2 regions of the Bradyrhizobium sp. HKCCYLRH1030 genome follow, and region 1 is predicted to be linked to the other one. Evidence: predicted binding sites of a transcription regulator. Region 1 holds the regulator's gene; the other holds the start of a gene.

Region 1 (7,174 bases):
CCTTCTATTGGATCACGCGGCTGTCCGCGATCTCCGTCCTGTTGATCCTGGGCGGCATCATCCTGTCGCTCATCGTCGGCGCATGGCCGGCCATGAGAGAATATGGCTTCGAATTCCTGTGGACGCGGCGCTGGGCGCCGTCGGCCGATCCGCCGGTGCTCGGGGCGCTCGGCCCGATCTACGGCACCTTGGTCACGTCCTTCATCGCGATGCTGATCGCCATTCCGGTCGGTCTGGGCATTGCGATCTTCCTCACCGAGCTGTGCCCGCAATGGCTGCGCCGTCCGATCGGACTTGCCATCGAGCTGCTCGCCGGCATTCCTTCGATCATCTACGGCATGTGGGGCTTCTTCGTGCTGGGGCCGTTCCTGGCCTATACGTTCCAGCCGTTCATGATCAATCTCTGCGCCGGCATCCCGGTGCTGCAGGACATCTTCGCGGGTCCGCCGTCCTATCTCAGCCTGTTCAACGCCTCGCTGATCCTGGCGATCATGGTGCTGCCGTTCATCACCTCGATCTCGGTCGACGTGTTCAAGACCGTCCCGCCGGTGTTGAAGGAAGCCGCCTACGGCGTCGGCTGCACCACCTGGGAGGTCGTGCGCAGCGTCGTCATTCCCTACACCCGTGTCGGCGTGATCGGCGGCGTCATGCTGGCGCTGGGGCGTGCGCTCGGCGAAACGATGGCGGTGACCTTCATCATCGGCAACTCGTTCCGTATCTCATCCTCGATCTTCGCACCGGGCACCACGATCTCGGCCGCCATCGCCTCCGAATTCCAGGAGAGCGACGGGCTGCACCAGTCGAGCCTGATCCTGCTCGGCCTGCTGCTGTTCGTGCTCACGTTCTTCGTGCTGGCGAGCGCGCGGCTGATGCTCATGCGGCTCGAAGCCAAGGCGGGAAAATAAGCCATGTCCAGCGCTGACACGCTTACACTCGATGCGCCGGTCAATCCGATCTATGCGCGCCGGCGCCGCAGAGACATCGTGATCCGCGGCCTCTGCGTTGCCGCCGCGATGTTCGGCGTCACCTGGCTGGCGCTGATCCTGTTCACGCTGTTCTATAACGGACTCGCCGGCCTCAGCCTGCAGGTTTTTGCCGCCGACACGCCACCGCCCGGCTCCAGCGAAGGCGGCCTGCGCAACGCCATCGTCGGCTCCTTGATCATGACGATCATCGGCGTCGGCATCGGCGCGCCGCTCGGCCTGTTCGCCGGCACCTATCTCGCCGAATACGGCCGCAACGACCGCCTGACCTCGGTGATCCGCTTCATCAACGACATCCTGCTGTCGGCGCCCTCGATCATCATCGGCCTGTTCATCTATGGTGCGGTCGTGGTGCCGATGGGCGGCTTCTCGGCACTCGCGGGTTCCCTTGCATTGGCGGTCATCGTGATCCCGGTGGTGCTGCGCACCACCGAGGACATGCTGCTGCTCGTGCCCAACCCGCTGCGCGAGGCGGCGTCTGCGCTCGGCCTGCCGCGCTCGCTGGTGATCCGCCGCATCGCCTATCGGGCGGCGCGCTCGGGCCTCATCACCGGCGTGCTGCTGGCGACCGCCCGCGTCGCCGGCGAGACCGCGCCTCTGCTGTTCACCGCGCTGTCGAACCAGTTCTGGAGCCTCAACCTTTCCAAGACGATGGCGAACCTGCCCGTCACCATCAACAATTTCGTCCAGAGCCCTTATGCCTACTGGAAACAACTGGCCTGGAGCGGAGCCCTTCTCATCACTCTGGCCGTGCTCGCCCTGAACATCGGTGCACGCATTCTCGGCGCCGAGAGGAACACCAAATGACCGAACTGTCCGTCTCCGTCAGTCAGCCCAATCACGCTCTTCACGGCAAGGCGCTTCCGGATGCGCCGGCCAAGGTGACCGCGCGCAACCTCAACTTCTACTACGGCGACCATCATGCGCTGAAGAACATCAACCTGTCGCTGGGCACCAACCGCGTCACCGCGTTCATCGGCCCGTCCGGCTGCGGCAAGTCCACGCTGCTGCGCATCTTCAACCGGATGTACGATCTCTATCCGGGGCAGCGGGCGACCGGGCAGCTGATGCTCGACAACACCAACATCCTCGATCCCAAGCTCGATCTGAACCTGCTGCGTGCCCGGGTCGGCATGGTGTTCCAGAAGCCGACGCCGTTCCCGATGACGATCTACGAGAACATCGCCTTCGGCATCCGCCTCTATGAGAAGATCTCCAAGTCGGAGATGGACGACCGGGTCGAGAAGGCGCTGCGCGGCGGCGCGTTGTGGAACGAGGTCAAGGACAAGCTCAACGCCTCGGGCCTGTCGCTGTCCGGCGGCCAGCAGCAGCGGCTGTGCATCGCGCGTACCGTGGCGGTCCGGCCGGAGGTGATCCTGTTCGACGAGCCGTGCTCGGCGCTCGATCCGATCTCGACCGCCAAGGTCGAGGAGCTGATCCAGGAACTCGCCGAAAACTATACGATCGCCATCGTGACGCATAACATGCAGCAGGCGGCGCGCGTCTCCGACAAGACCGCCTTCATGTATCTCGGCGAGCTGATCGAGTTCGACGACACCAGCAAGATCTTCACCTCGCCGAGCGATCGGCGGACCCAGGATTACATCACCGGCCGGTTCGGCTGACGCCGACGACATTGTCTTCAGGAGATCATCATGGCCAGTGAACATACCGCCAAGGCGTTCGACAGCGATCTGCAGGACCTCACCCGTCTGGTATCGGAGATGGGCGGCCTCGCCGAGCGGCTGATCGTCGATTCCGTCGATGCGCTGGTGCGACGCGACATCGCGCTCGGCCAGAAGGTGGTCGCCACCGACGCCGAGGTCGACAAGCTGCAACGCATCATCGAGGAGCGCGCCGTTCTTACCATCGCCCGGCGACAGCCGATGGCGGTCGACCTGCGTGAGATCGTCGGCGCGATGCGCGTGGCGACCGATCTGGAGCGTATCGGCGATCTCGCCAAGAACATCGGCAAGCGCGTCGCGGCGCTGGAGAGCGACTTCCATCCGCTGAAGCTGATCCGCGGGCTCGAGCACATGACCGATCTCGTGCAGTCGCAGGTCAAGACGGTGCTGGACGCCTATGCCGCGCACGATTTGCCGGCGGCGATGACGGTGTGGAAGGGCGATGAGGAAGTCGATGCCATCTGCACCTCGCTGTTCCGCGAGCTCCTGACCTACATGATGGAGGATCCGCGCAACATCTCGTTCTGCATCCACCTGATGTTCTGCGCCAAGAATATCGAGCGCATCGGCGATCACGCGACCAACATCGCCGAGACGGTGTTCTATATGATCGAAGGCCAGCAGATCATGGACAAGCGCCCGAAGGGCGACATGACGAGCTTCGCATCGACGATCCCCGGCAACTGAGAGAGACGGTTCAGACATGGGCGCCCGAATTCTGGTGGTGGAGGACGAGGAGGCGCTGACGACGCTGCTGCGCTACAACCTCGAGGCCGAAGGCTACGAGGTCGAGACCGTGGCGCGCGGCGACGAAGCCGACACGCGCCTGAAGGAGCGTGTTCCCGATCTCGTCGTGCTCGACTGGATGCTGCCGGGCCTGTCCGGCATCGAGCTGTGCCGCCGCCTGCGGGCGCGGACCGAGACCCGGCAGTTGCCGATCATCATGCTCACCGCACGCGGCGAGGAGAGCGAGCGCGTGCGCGGCCTCGCGACCGGCGCCGACGACTACATCGTCAAGCCGTTCTCGGTGCCGGAGCTTCTGGCGCGGGTGAAAGGCCTGCTGCGGCGGGCGAGTCCGGAGCGGCTGGCGACCGTGCTGTCCTATGGCGACATCGAGCTCGACCGCGAGAAGCGCCGCGTGGCGCGCTCTGGTAGGCCGATCGATCTCGGCCCGACCGAATACCGCCTGCTCGAGTTCTTCCTGGAGCATCCCGGCCGCGTGTTCAGCCGCGAGCAGCTGCTCGACAGTGTCTGGGGCCGCGACATCTACATCGACGAGCGCACCGTCGACGTCCATATCGGCCGCCTGCGCAAGCTGCTCAATCCCGGCCGCGAGCAGGACCCGATCCGCACCGTGCGCGGCGCCGGTTATGCGCTCGATGATCGCTTCGCCAAGAGCGAGCAGGTGTAAGGGGCGATCGGGCGTGAGGACGCAGCAGGTGTGAGACGCGAGGCGGCCCGATTGAGGAGATCGCGGTCCGCTTTCCGCCACGCCGCCGCCGTCTTGATCGTGTCTGCTTCGTGGCCCGTCACGATGTTTCGGTCCCAGCGGACGCCCTTGATCAAGACCATCATCATATCTCTTGCCGTGCTGCTCGGCGGCGCGGCGGGCGCCACGGCCGCCGAGCTCGAAGACGCGGTCGCGGCGGCAGGCAACGGGCAGCATGCGGCGGCGATGCGACGGCTGCTGCCGCTGGCCGCCAAGGGCGATGCGCGGGCGCAGTTCGACGTCGGCTTCATGCACGCCTTCGGCTGGGGCCAACCGCGCAACCCCGCCGAGGCGCTGGCGTGGTACCGCAAGGCCGCCGATCAGGGGCTCGCTGTCGCGCAACACTATCTCGGCATCGCCTACGTCAATGGCGAAGGTGTTGCGAGCAATTACGGCGAAGCCGGCCGCTGGTTCAGCCGCGCCGCGGCGCAGGGCTTCGCCCAGTCGCAATACATGCTCGGCCTGATGCTGCTCGACGGCCGCGGTGTGAAACAGGACGTCGTGCAGGGCTATGCCTGGCTGGTGATGGCGGGCCGTAGCGGCGTGCGATCGGCCGGCCGCGACGTGCAGCGGGTCAAGTTGACCGAGCCGCAGCGCGTCCAGGCCCAGAGTGCCATTGCGGCCTGGCGGCCGAAGCCGGAATCGGCGGAGGCCGGCATCGCCGCTCCGCGTCCGGAGCAACTGCTCGGGCTCGACCGCCACATCGGCGAGGTCGTCGATCCCACCTCGTGGCCGGCGTCGTCGATCGGCGTCGTCACCGTCGCGCAATACTCGACCGGCGGCTGGTGCACCGGCACGCTGGTCGCGCCGCGCGTCGTGCTCACCGCGGCACATTGCGTGTTCAACGGCGTGGCGCAGGTCAGCCCCGGCAACGTCCGCTTCCTGGCCGGCATGAACAGGGGCACGCCGGCGGCATCGTCTGTCGCCGACAAGCTGATCGTGGCGCCTGATTTCGTCCCGACCCGGCACGACAGGTGGTCGCTCGACCGCTCGCCCGCCGATTGGGCGTTGATCGTGCTGAAGGACGCGCTGCCGTCGAAGCCGGTTGAGGTCAGGGCGCTGACGCGCGAGGAATTGCAGGCTGCGACCACGGCCGGAACCATCTCCGAGATCGGCTATGGCCAGGAGCGGCGCTATTCGCCGACCGGCCAGCGCAATTGCAGCGCCGGCATGACCAAGGACGGGATGCTGCTGACGGTGCATTGCCTCGCCAATTTCGGCTATTCGGGCTCCCCCATCATGGCCGAAGTCGGCGGACAGCCGGCCGTGGTCGGCATCTTCTCGGCGTTCCATGAGGAGACCCGGCTGATGTTCGCCGCCCCCGCGAGCCAGTTCGAGGCGGTCGTGCGGCGCGAGATCGCGGCACAGAGTGCCTCGATGCGGTGAGCGAAGGAGGGACGAGAGAAGAGGATGTCCCGCCGCTGGTCATGATCTGTGCGTGACTGGATAGCGGGTTGCCAAGCGAGAGGGCAATCCGGGAAGGGCCGCCCACGTTTTCCTGCAGCTTTTGCCTGCAGCGGGGGCTTTACCGAACTGGCCTGGCTCTTGCTATAGTCCGAGTATGACGATTGTTCAAATTGATCATCCTCGTGCCCCTCGGCTGCTGTGGTGGCGATCGCAGCCCGGCCGCAACGTTGCGCTCGTCGGCGGGCTGGTCGCCGCCAACGCGCTCGCCTGGGCCTGGGCGTTCGCGCTCTACGCCGACCGGCCCGCCATCGTCGGCACCGCGATGCTGGCCTGGCTGCTCGGACTGCGCCATGCGGTCGATGCGGATCACATCGCGGCGATCGACAACGTCGTACGGAAGCTGGTGCAGGACGGTAGCGCCCCGCGCGCCGCCGGCCTGTATTTTGCGCTCGGCCATTCCAGCGTCGTCGTCATCGCCACCATCGTCGTGAGCCTCATCGCCGGCGCCGACCTCCTGGATGAAGAGAGCGCGATCAGGGCGATCGGCGGCGTCATCGGCACGTCGGTGTCGGCCGGCTTCCTGCTGCTGATCGCGTTGGCGAACCTCATTCTGTTCGTGAACCTCTGGCGCCGCGCCGCACAGCCGCAGTCCGAGATGGAAACCGCCGGAAGCTCCGGACGGGGCATCCTCATCCGCCTGCTGCGCCCGGTGCTCCGCCTGGTGGGACGCGCCTGGCACATGTATCCGCTCGGTTTCCTGTTCGGTCTCGGCTTCGACACTGCGAGCGAGATCGGGCTTCTCAGCCTGTCGGCAACCGAGGCAGCGCGCGGCGCGAGCCTCGCCCATGTCCTGGTGTTTCCGGCGCTGTTCGCGGCTGCGATGGCCACCGTCGACACCGCCGACAGCATGCTGATGGCGGGCGCCTATCGCTGGGCGCTGACCGATCCCGCACGCAAGCTGCGCTATAACCTCGTGATCACCGGCGCATCCGTTGCCATCGCGCTGGTGATCGGCGGCTTCGAGGCGATCACGCTGTTGGCGCCGCGGCTTGGCCTGACCGGGGGATGGACGGGGGTCGCCACCGCGCTGGGCGACGATGTCGCCAATCTCGGGATCGTCGCGATTGGCCTGTTCGGACTGATCTGGGCGGTCGCCATGCTGCTCGGTCGCAGCCAGCGCGGTTCCGAGGCTATCCCCGGGGAAGCGCTTGCCAGTGTTCATGCGGGGGCGCTAAACCCGCCGGTGATACGAAGCGGAACGCTTAAGACGGGCTAGGAGCGGGGCCTTATGATGGTCGGCTCTGAGGGAACGATCAGGATGCTATGGCTGCAGGGTGCGAGCTGCGGCGGCTGCACCATGTCGATCCTGGAAAGCGGCGCGTCCGGCTGGTTCGACGAATTGCGCCAATCCGGCATCGATCTGGTGTGGCATCCCTCCGTCAGCGAGCAGACAGGGGACGAGGTCGTGGAGCTGTTGGAGGCGATCCGCGACGGCCGCGAGCGGCTCGATCTGCTGGTGCTCGAAGGCTCGGTGGCGCGCGGACCTGGTCTGACCGGCCGCTTCAACATGCTCGCCGGCACCAACCGCTCGATCTATCACTGGCTGCTCG
Region 2 (7,174 bases), on a different contig from region 1:
GGTGACGCTGATCTCGGCCATCCTGGTGCTGGGCGGCGCGCTGGCAGCCGGCCACCGCCACCGGGTCTACGATGCCGTCATCCTGAAGACCCTGGGCGCGACAAGGCTGCGGCTGCTCGGCGCCTACGCGCTGGAATATCTGATGATCGGGTTTGCCACCGCCGCGTTCGGCGTCATCGCCGGCTCGGTGTCCGCCTGGCTGATCGTGACCCGGCTGATGACGTTGAGCTTCGCCTGGCAGGCCGGCAGCGCCGCGCTGGTCGTCGTAGCCGCGCTGATCGTGACGGTCGGCCTCGGTCTGGCCGGCACGCTGCTGGCGCTCAACCAGAAGCCCGCGACGGTTCTTCGGAATCTGTAGCGACTTGCGCGCTCATGCCGCACGGTTAACGCGATTTCTGCGGCTGGGACGCGCGCGGAGCGACATTCAGCCGCGCGTGGAAGCTTGCGGCGGATATGCTAGTTTCCCATCTAGGGAATGGGCTCAGAGACCTGCCAAAAGATGGCGAATTTGCCGATGACGCAAATTTAATATCTGCAGCAGTGGGTATGAGATAGGGTTTTTCGAGAACCGGCCGAAGGTCCTGTCAGGACCGGGCTGCCGGGCAACCAACGGGAATCGACCATGTCGGACCTAGACCGCAACTATGCTTCACCCTTTGGCCGGGTGGCCGGGCGCGCCGATGCCGCGACCGTCGACGCCGGTCTGCGCGCCTACATGCTGCGCATCTACAATTACATGAGCATCGGCCTGGCCATCACCGGCCTTGCGGCACTGGGCGTCTACATGGCGTCGGTGACCGGCGATCCCGCGGCCGGCGTGTTCAAGTTCGGTAACGCCTATCTGACGCAGTTCGGCTACGCGATGTTCGTGAGCCCGCTGAAGTGGCTGTTCATCCTGGCCCCCCTGGTCATGGTGTTCGCGATCTCGGCCGGCATCAACCGCTTGGCGCCGTCGACCGCACAGATCCTGTTCTGGGTGTTCTCGGCCTCGATGGGCATCTCGCTGTCGTCGATCTTCCTGGTGTACACCCACACCTCGATCGTGCGGGTGTTCTTCATCACCGCGGCGACGTTCGGCGCGCTGAGCCTCTACGGCTACACGACCAAGCGTGACATGACGGGCATGGGCTCGTTCCTGTTCATGGGCCTGATCGGCATCGTGCTGGCGAGCCTCGTGAACCTGTTCCTGGCGAGCTCGATGCTGCAGTTCATCGTCTCGGTGATCGGCGTGTTCGTGTTCGCCGGCCTGACCGCCTGGGACACGCAGCGTCTGAAGAACGAGTACATCTACGGCTACGCTTCCGCGGGCGGCGACATCGCGGAGCGCGCGGCAATCACCGGCGCCCTGTCGCTGTACTTGAACTTCATCAACCTGTTCACGCTGCTGCTGCAGTTGCTCGGACAGCGCGACTGATCCAAGCGCTCGAACGAGCGACCTTCGAAGCCCCGGCCTCACCGCCGGGGCTTTTCGTTTGCACAAACCCCGATTGTGACCGGCGCAAAGCCGCAGCGGCAGCCATGCCGCGAGGCCGGATTGATCGCCGCGTCCGCCTGGGTATGCTTCCCCCCATGTCCGACATTGAAATCCGGCCCACCCAGGAGGCCGACCTTCCCGCCATCACCGCCATCTACGGCCAAGCCGTCCGCGAGGGCACGGCCACCTTCGAGCTCGACCCTCCGGATCTGGCGGAGATGACGCGCCGCTTCCGGGCGCTCCGCGACGGCGGCTTCCCCTATTTCGCTGCCCTGCTGGACGGAGAGGTGGTGGGCTATGCCTATGCCGGGCCCTACCGGCCCCGCCCTGCCTATCGCTTCACGGTGGAGAACTCGGTCTATCTCGCTCCGGCCAGCCAGCGTCGCGGCATCGGGATGCGCCTGATGCGGCGGCTGATCGACGCCTGTGAGGAGGGAGGCTTTCGCCAGATGATCGCCGTCATCGGCGACTCCGCCAATTCCGGCTCGGTCGGGCTGCATACCGCCTGCGGCTTCCAGATGATCGGCACCCACCCGAGCGTCGGCCTGAAATTCGGCCGCTGGCTCGATACCGTGATGATGCAGCGCCCGCTCGGGGCCGGGAGCAGCGACGTCCCGGCGTAAGGCAGCGCCAGTCGGAATGTCATGATCAAGCCGGAGCGCGTGGGATCAAACCAGGGCTGGTTTGGGCGCGATCACCAGCAGCACGCGCTCGAGCTCGTGGCCGCGGCGCAGGATCAGCCCGGTGGCCGAGATCACGCTGTACATGCCCTGCTTGCGTGCGAGACGCGGATCCTTCTCGATGCGGTAGATCGGCACCTCGGACGCCCGGCGAAACACGGAGAAGACGGCCCGGTCACGCAGGAAGTCGATCGAATAGTCGCGCCACTCGCCGTCGGCGACCATGCGGCCGTAGAGGTTCAGGATGCGGTTCAGCTCCAGGCGGTCGAACGTCACCCGGCTCGGCGCTGCGGCCGCACTGCGCGCCGCCGCGCGGTTCTCGCTGGGGTCGGCGTCCTCCGGCGTGAGGTTCATTGGCGTCCTCCTGTCATCCGTGTGACATGATCGCGCCATCCGGCAGAAGCCGCAAGGGGCCGTTTTCGTTGTTGAAGTTCGACCGAGCCTGCGAGGCCGTCGGTTCCGCGAACACGCAAGCGTCACGGGATCGTTAGCAGAATCATAATCGCGCCGTCTTTCCGCCCACCGACCGCCCCCGACCTTCGGCATAAGATTCGTGTGCGTTGGCCCGGTCCTTTCGGTTCCGGATTCCTCAGCCCCCAGCCCCCCGGGGTCGTCAGGATCGGGTCTATTCACAAGTAAGGCAAAGGGCCAACGCAAGTTGGTCCTTTTGCTTTTCTGGCGTGAGCTGCGCGTAAGATTGTCGGGACACGCCGTCGCACGGACGTGACGCGCCCAACGCAGGTCAGCGAAAACGAAGATCAGGACGACGGAAGATCAGCGCTCGGGACCGCGCGCCGTTGCTGAAGCCCGTCCGCCCAACGGCAACTCGGAAAAGGCGGCCCCGAGCATCGGCCCAGGGCGGTCGCGACTGCCGTCCTGCACATAGACGACGGTGCCATCGACGCCCTCGCGGGCGATCTTCTCCAGCGGCACGCTCCATCTGACCGGCGACCCGTTCCAGTCACCCAGCTTCTGAAGCCCGCGAACGACGTTGTAATAGGTCAGGTCACGGCCGCTGTTCTCGCCGCGGCCGACCGAGATCGGGACCACCCGCGAGATCGAGCAGACCCAGACCTCGCCGTGCTTGCGCGGCATCTGGTCGTTGGCCGCGGCCACGGAGACAGTAAGGTCCTGGCCGTCGACCGACAGCCTCACCGGCACCGACATCACGCTGCCACCCTGGACGGTCTCCTCGATGGCGCCCTCGATCGCCTCGCGGTCGCTGCCGATCACATGCACGGAGCCGTTGACCACCGCCTGCGGCGTATAGACCTCGCGGTCGCCGCGCGCACGAGAATAGGCCCGCTGCCGGGCCGTGAAGCGGGAGTCGGCCAGCGTGTCCTTCCAGCCGAGATAGTCCCAGTAGTCTATCGGCAGGGACAGCGCGATCACCGAAGGATCTCTGGCGAGCTCGCCGAGGATCTTGTCAGCCGGCGGGCAGGACGAACAGCCTTGCGAGGTGAAGAGTTCGATCACCGCACGGGGATCGGACGCAGCGGGCCGGACGAAAGCGATGACCGCACAGACACTCAGCGCTGCGCGCGACCACCACGACATCTGTCCACTCATCGCCACTGTCCCGTCTGGACCACCGTCCGCTGCGCCCTGTGCATCACTGCATCCGCGATGCCGTCCTCGTAGTTAACAAACCGAAAATGCAAAAGAGGCGGCCTTTGTCATAGGCCGCCTCCTTCATCACCCGCTACTCACTTCAGAGTGAGCCAAACTGTCGCATCGCGCGTTGGTTAAGCGGCGAGCTTGCGCAGCACGTACTGCAGGATGCCGCCGTTGCGGTAGTAGTCGAGCTCGTCGAGCGTATCGATCCGGCAGAGCAACGGCACCTGCTGCGCCGCACCGTCGGCCGAGACGATCTCGGCGGTCAGGGTTTGGCGCGGCTTCAGGTCGCCTTGCAGGCCCTTGATGGTAACCTTCTCGTCGCCCTTGAGGCCGAGCGAGGACCAGGACGTGCCTTCCTGGAAGGTGAGCGGCAGCACGCCCATACCCACCAGATTGGAGCGATGGATGCGCTCGAAGCTCTGGCAGATCACGGCACGGACGCCCAGCAGCCGGGTACCTTTGGCGGCCCAGTCGCGCGACGAACCGTTGCCGTATTCGGCGCCGGCGAACACCACCAGCGGCACGCCCTCTTCCTGATACTTCATCGCGGCGTCGTAGATCGACATCTGCTCGCCGTCGGGCCAGTGCTTGGTCAGGCCGCCCTCGGGAATGTTGCCGTCGGCACCCTTGAGCATGAAGTTCTTGATGCGGATGTTGGCGAAGGTGCCGCGCATCATGATCTCGTGATTGCCGCGGCGCGTGCCATACTGGTTGAAGTCCGCCGGGCGGACCTGGTGTTCGCTAAGGAACTTGCCGGCAGGCGAAGTCAGCTTGATCGAACCGGCCGGCGAGATGTGGTCGGTCGTGATCTTGTCGCCGAACAGCGCCAGCACGCGGGCCTCGACGATGTCCTTGATCGGCTCGGGCTCCTTCTTCATGCCCTCGAAATACGGCGGGTTCTGCACGTAGGTCGACGACATGTTCCAGCGATAGGTCTCGCTCTCGACCGTCTTGATCTTGCGCCAGTTGGTGTCGCCCTTGAACACGTCGGCGTAGCGCTTCTTGAAGATCGACGCCTTGACGAACTTCTTGACGAAGTCGTTGACCTCCTTGGTCGTCGGCCAGATGTCCTTCAGGTAGACCGGCTTCTTGTCCTTGCCGATGCCGATCGGCTCGACCGAAAGATCCTTGGTCACGGTGCCGGCCAGCGCATAGGCCACGACCAGCGGCGGCGAGGCCAGATAGTTGGCCTGCACGTCCGGCGAGACGCGGCCTTCGAAGTTGCGGTTACCCGACAGCACGGCCGCCGCGACCACGCCGTTGTCGTTGATCGACTTCGAGATCTCCTCCGGCAGCGGGCCGGAATTGCCGATGCAGGTGGTGCAGCCGAATCCGACGAGGTTGAAGCCGACCTTGTCGAGGTCCTTCTGCAGGCCCGAGTTGGCAAGGTATTCGGCAACCACCTGACTGCCGGGAGCGAGGGAGGTCTTCACCCACGGCTTGGCCTTGAGGCCCTTGGCGGCGGCGTTGCGGGCCAAGAGGCCGGCGCCGATCAGCACGCTCGGATTCGAGGTGTTGGTGCAGGAGGTGATGGCGGCGATGACGACGTCGCCATGGCCGATGTCGAAGTCCTTGCCCTCGACCGGGAAGCGCTGCGCAGCGTCGGGCTTCTTGTACTCCCCAGCCAGCGCGGTCGCGAAGCCTTCGGCCACCGCCGGCAGCGCGATGCGGCCTTCGGGACGCTTCGGACCGGCCATCGACGGCACGACGTCGGCGAGATCGAGGGTCAGCGTCTGCGTGAACACCGGGTCCGGCGACTTGGCAGTGCGGAACAGACCCTGCGCCTTGGCATAGGCCTCGACCAGCGCGACGCGCGGCGCCTTGCGACCCGAGGTCTTGAGATAGTCGATGGTGGCGGCGTCAACCGGGAAGAAGCCGCAGGTCGCGCCGTATTCCGGAGCCATGTTGGCAATGGTCGACTTGTCGGCGACCGAGAGATGGTCGAGGCCGGGGCCGAAGAACTCGACGAACTTGCCGACCACGCCGAGCTTGCGCAGCATCTGGGTGACGGTCAGCACGAGATCCGTCGCGGTCACGCCTTCCTTCAGCGCGCCGGTCAGCTTGAAGCCGACGACGTCTGGCAGCAGCATCGACAGCGGCTGGCCGAGCATGCAGGCCTCGGCCTCGATGCCGCCAACGCCCCAGCCGAGCACGGCGAGACCATTGACCATGGTGGTGTGGGAGTCAGTGCCGACCAGCGAATCCGGATAGGCGACCTCGAAGGTGCCCTTGGTGCGGCCGACCGTCATCTTCTCCTTCTTGGTCCAGACCGTCTGCGCCAGGTATTCGAGGTTGACCTGGTGGCAGATGCCGGTGCCGGGCGGCACGACGGAGAAGTTCGAGAACGCCTTTTGGCCCCATTTCAGGAATTCGTAACGCTCCTGGTTCTGCTTGTACTCCTCGGCGACGTTCTTGCCGAACGCCTTGTTGTCACCGAAGTAGTTCACGATCACCGAGTGGTCGATGACGAGATCGACCGGCACCAGCGGGTTGATCTTCTCGGCATCGCCGCCCAGCTTCTGCATCGCGTTGCGCATCGCCGCGAGGTCGACCACCGCCGGCACGCCGGTGAAATCCTGCATCAGCACGCGCGCCGGGCGGAAGGCGATCTCATGCTCCAGCGACTTCTTGCGCAGCCATTTGGACACCGCGACGATGTCGTCCTTGGTGACGGTGCGGCCGTCCTCGTTGCGCAGCAGGTTCTCGAGCAGCACCTTCATCGAATACGGCAGCTTGGAGATGTCCTTGAGACCGTTCTTCTCGGCTGTGGGCAAGCTGTAATAGATGTAGCTCTTCGTTCCGACCTTGAGGGTCTTGCGACACTTGAAGCTGTCGAGCGAGGTCATGCGTGGAAATCCCAATTGATCTGTATACCCGGAGGGGGTATTTAAGAACCGTCAGCGCGAGGCGCCGGATGGCTTGCAGCGGGCGATTGTGTGCTGCATCAAGGTCGGGCTTATAGAAGCTTTCTAACTGCGCCGCCACAGAGACAAGCAAGTCCCGACGTGGCATCACCCACAAATTCTCACGCGCTAGCCATCAATTCCCTAGGGGCTGTCACGACGGGCCATGCAGGCGACTTCAACACTGTCTCCGAAGCTGTTCGGCCGCGACGTCAGGTGCGTGCGCGGCGGCCGCGAGGTGTTCGCAGGACTAGCCTTCGAAGCGGTCGCGGGCGAGGCGCTGGCGGTGACCGGACACAATGGTGCGGGCAAGACATCACTGCTGCGGTTGATTGCCGGTCTGCTGCTGCCGGCGGGCGGCTCCATCGCGATCGAGGGCGGTGAGAGCGAGCTCACGGTGCCCGAGCAGGCGCATTATCTCGGCCACCGCGACGCGCTGAAGCCGGCGCTCAGCGTGCGCGAAAACCTGACCTTCTGGGCCGAATTCCTCGGCGGCGGCA

Evidence for each region. Region 1 encodes PhoB, which activates phosphate uptake and scavenging genes when phosphate is short. Its sites were predicted from a motif close to TGTCATNNANCTGTCAT; they were not measured.
Region 2: ACQR1E_RS09230 (DUF2794 domain-containing protein) is a predicted target of PhoB. The motif match lies at 2,520-2,536, and genes of this name have one in related genera.

What each region holds. Positions count from the first base shown of each region.
Region 1 is NZ_JBNPUY010000005.1:253,641-260,814, forward strand. Features, by position in the region: gene pstC (phosphate ABC transporter permease subunit PstC) at 1-905, shown strand, start outside; gene pstA (phosphate ABC transporter permease PstA) at 909-1,790, shown strand; gene pstB (phosphate ABC transporter ATP-binding protein PstB) at 1,787-2,608, shown strand; gene phoU (phosphate signaling complex protein PhoU) at 2,639-3,355, shown strand; gene phoB (phosphate regulon transcriptional regulator PhoB) at 3,372-4,079, shown strand; gene ACQR1E_RS16980 (trypsin-like serine protease) at 4,227-5,543, shown strand; gene ACQR1E_RS16985 (HoxN/HupN/NixA family nickel/cobalt transporter) at 5,719-6,840, shown strand; gene ACQR1E_RS16990 (HupU protein) at 6,856-7,174, shown strand, end outside.
Region 2 is NZ_JBNPUY010000002.1:831,373-838,546, reverse strand. Features, by position in the region: gene ACQR1E_RS09245 (ABC transporter permease) at 1-358, shown strand, start outside; gene ACQR1E_RS09240 (Bax inhibitor-1/YccA family protein) at 623-1,414, shown strand; gene ACQR1E_RS09235 (GNAT family N-acetyltransferase) at 1,570-2,097, shown strand; gene ACQR1E_RS09230 (DUF2794 domain-containing protein) at 2,143-2,508, opposite strand; gene ACQR1E_RS09225 (DUF1223 domain-containing protein) at 2,929-3,711, opposite strand; gene acnA (aconitate hydratase AcnA) at 3,900-6,617, opposite strand; gene ccmA (heme ABC exporter ATP-binding protein CcmA) at 6,841-7,174, shown strand, end outside.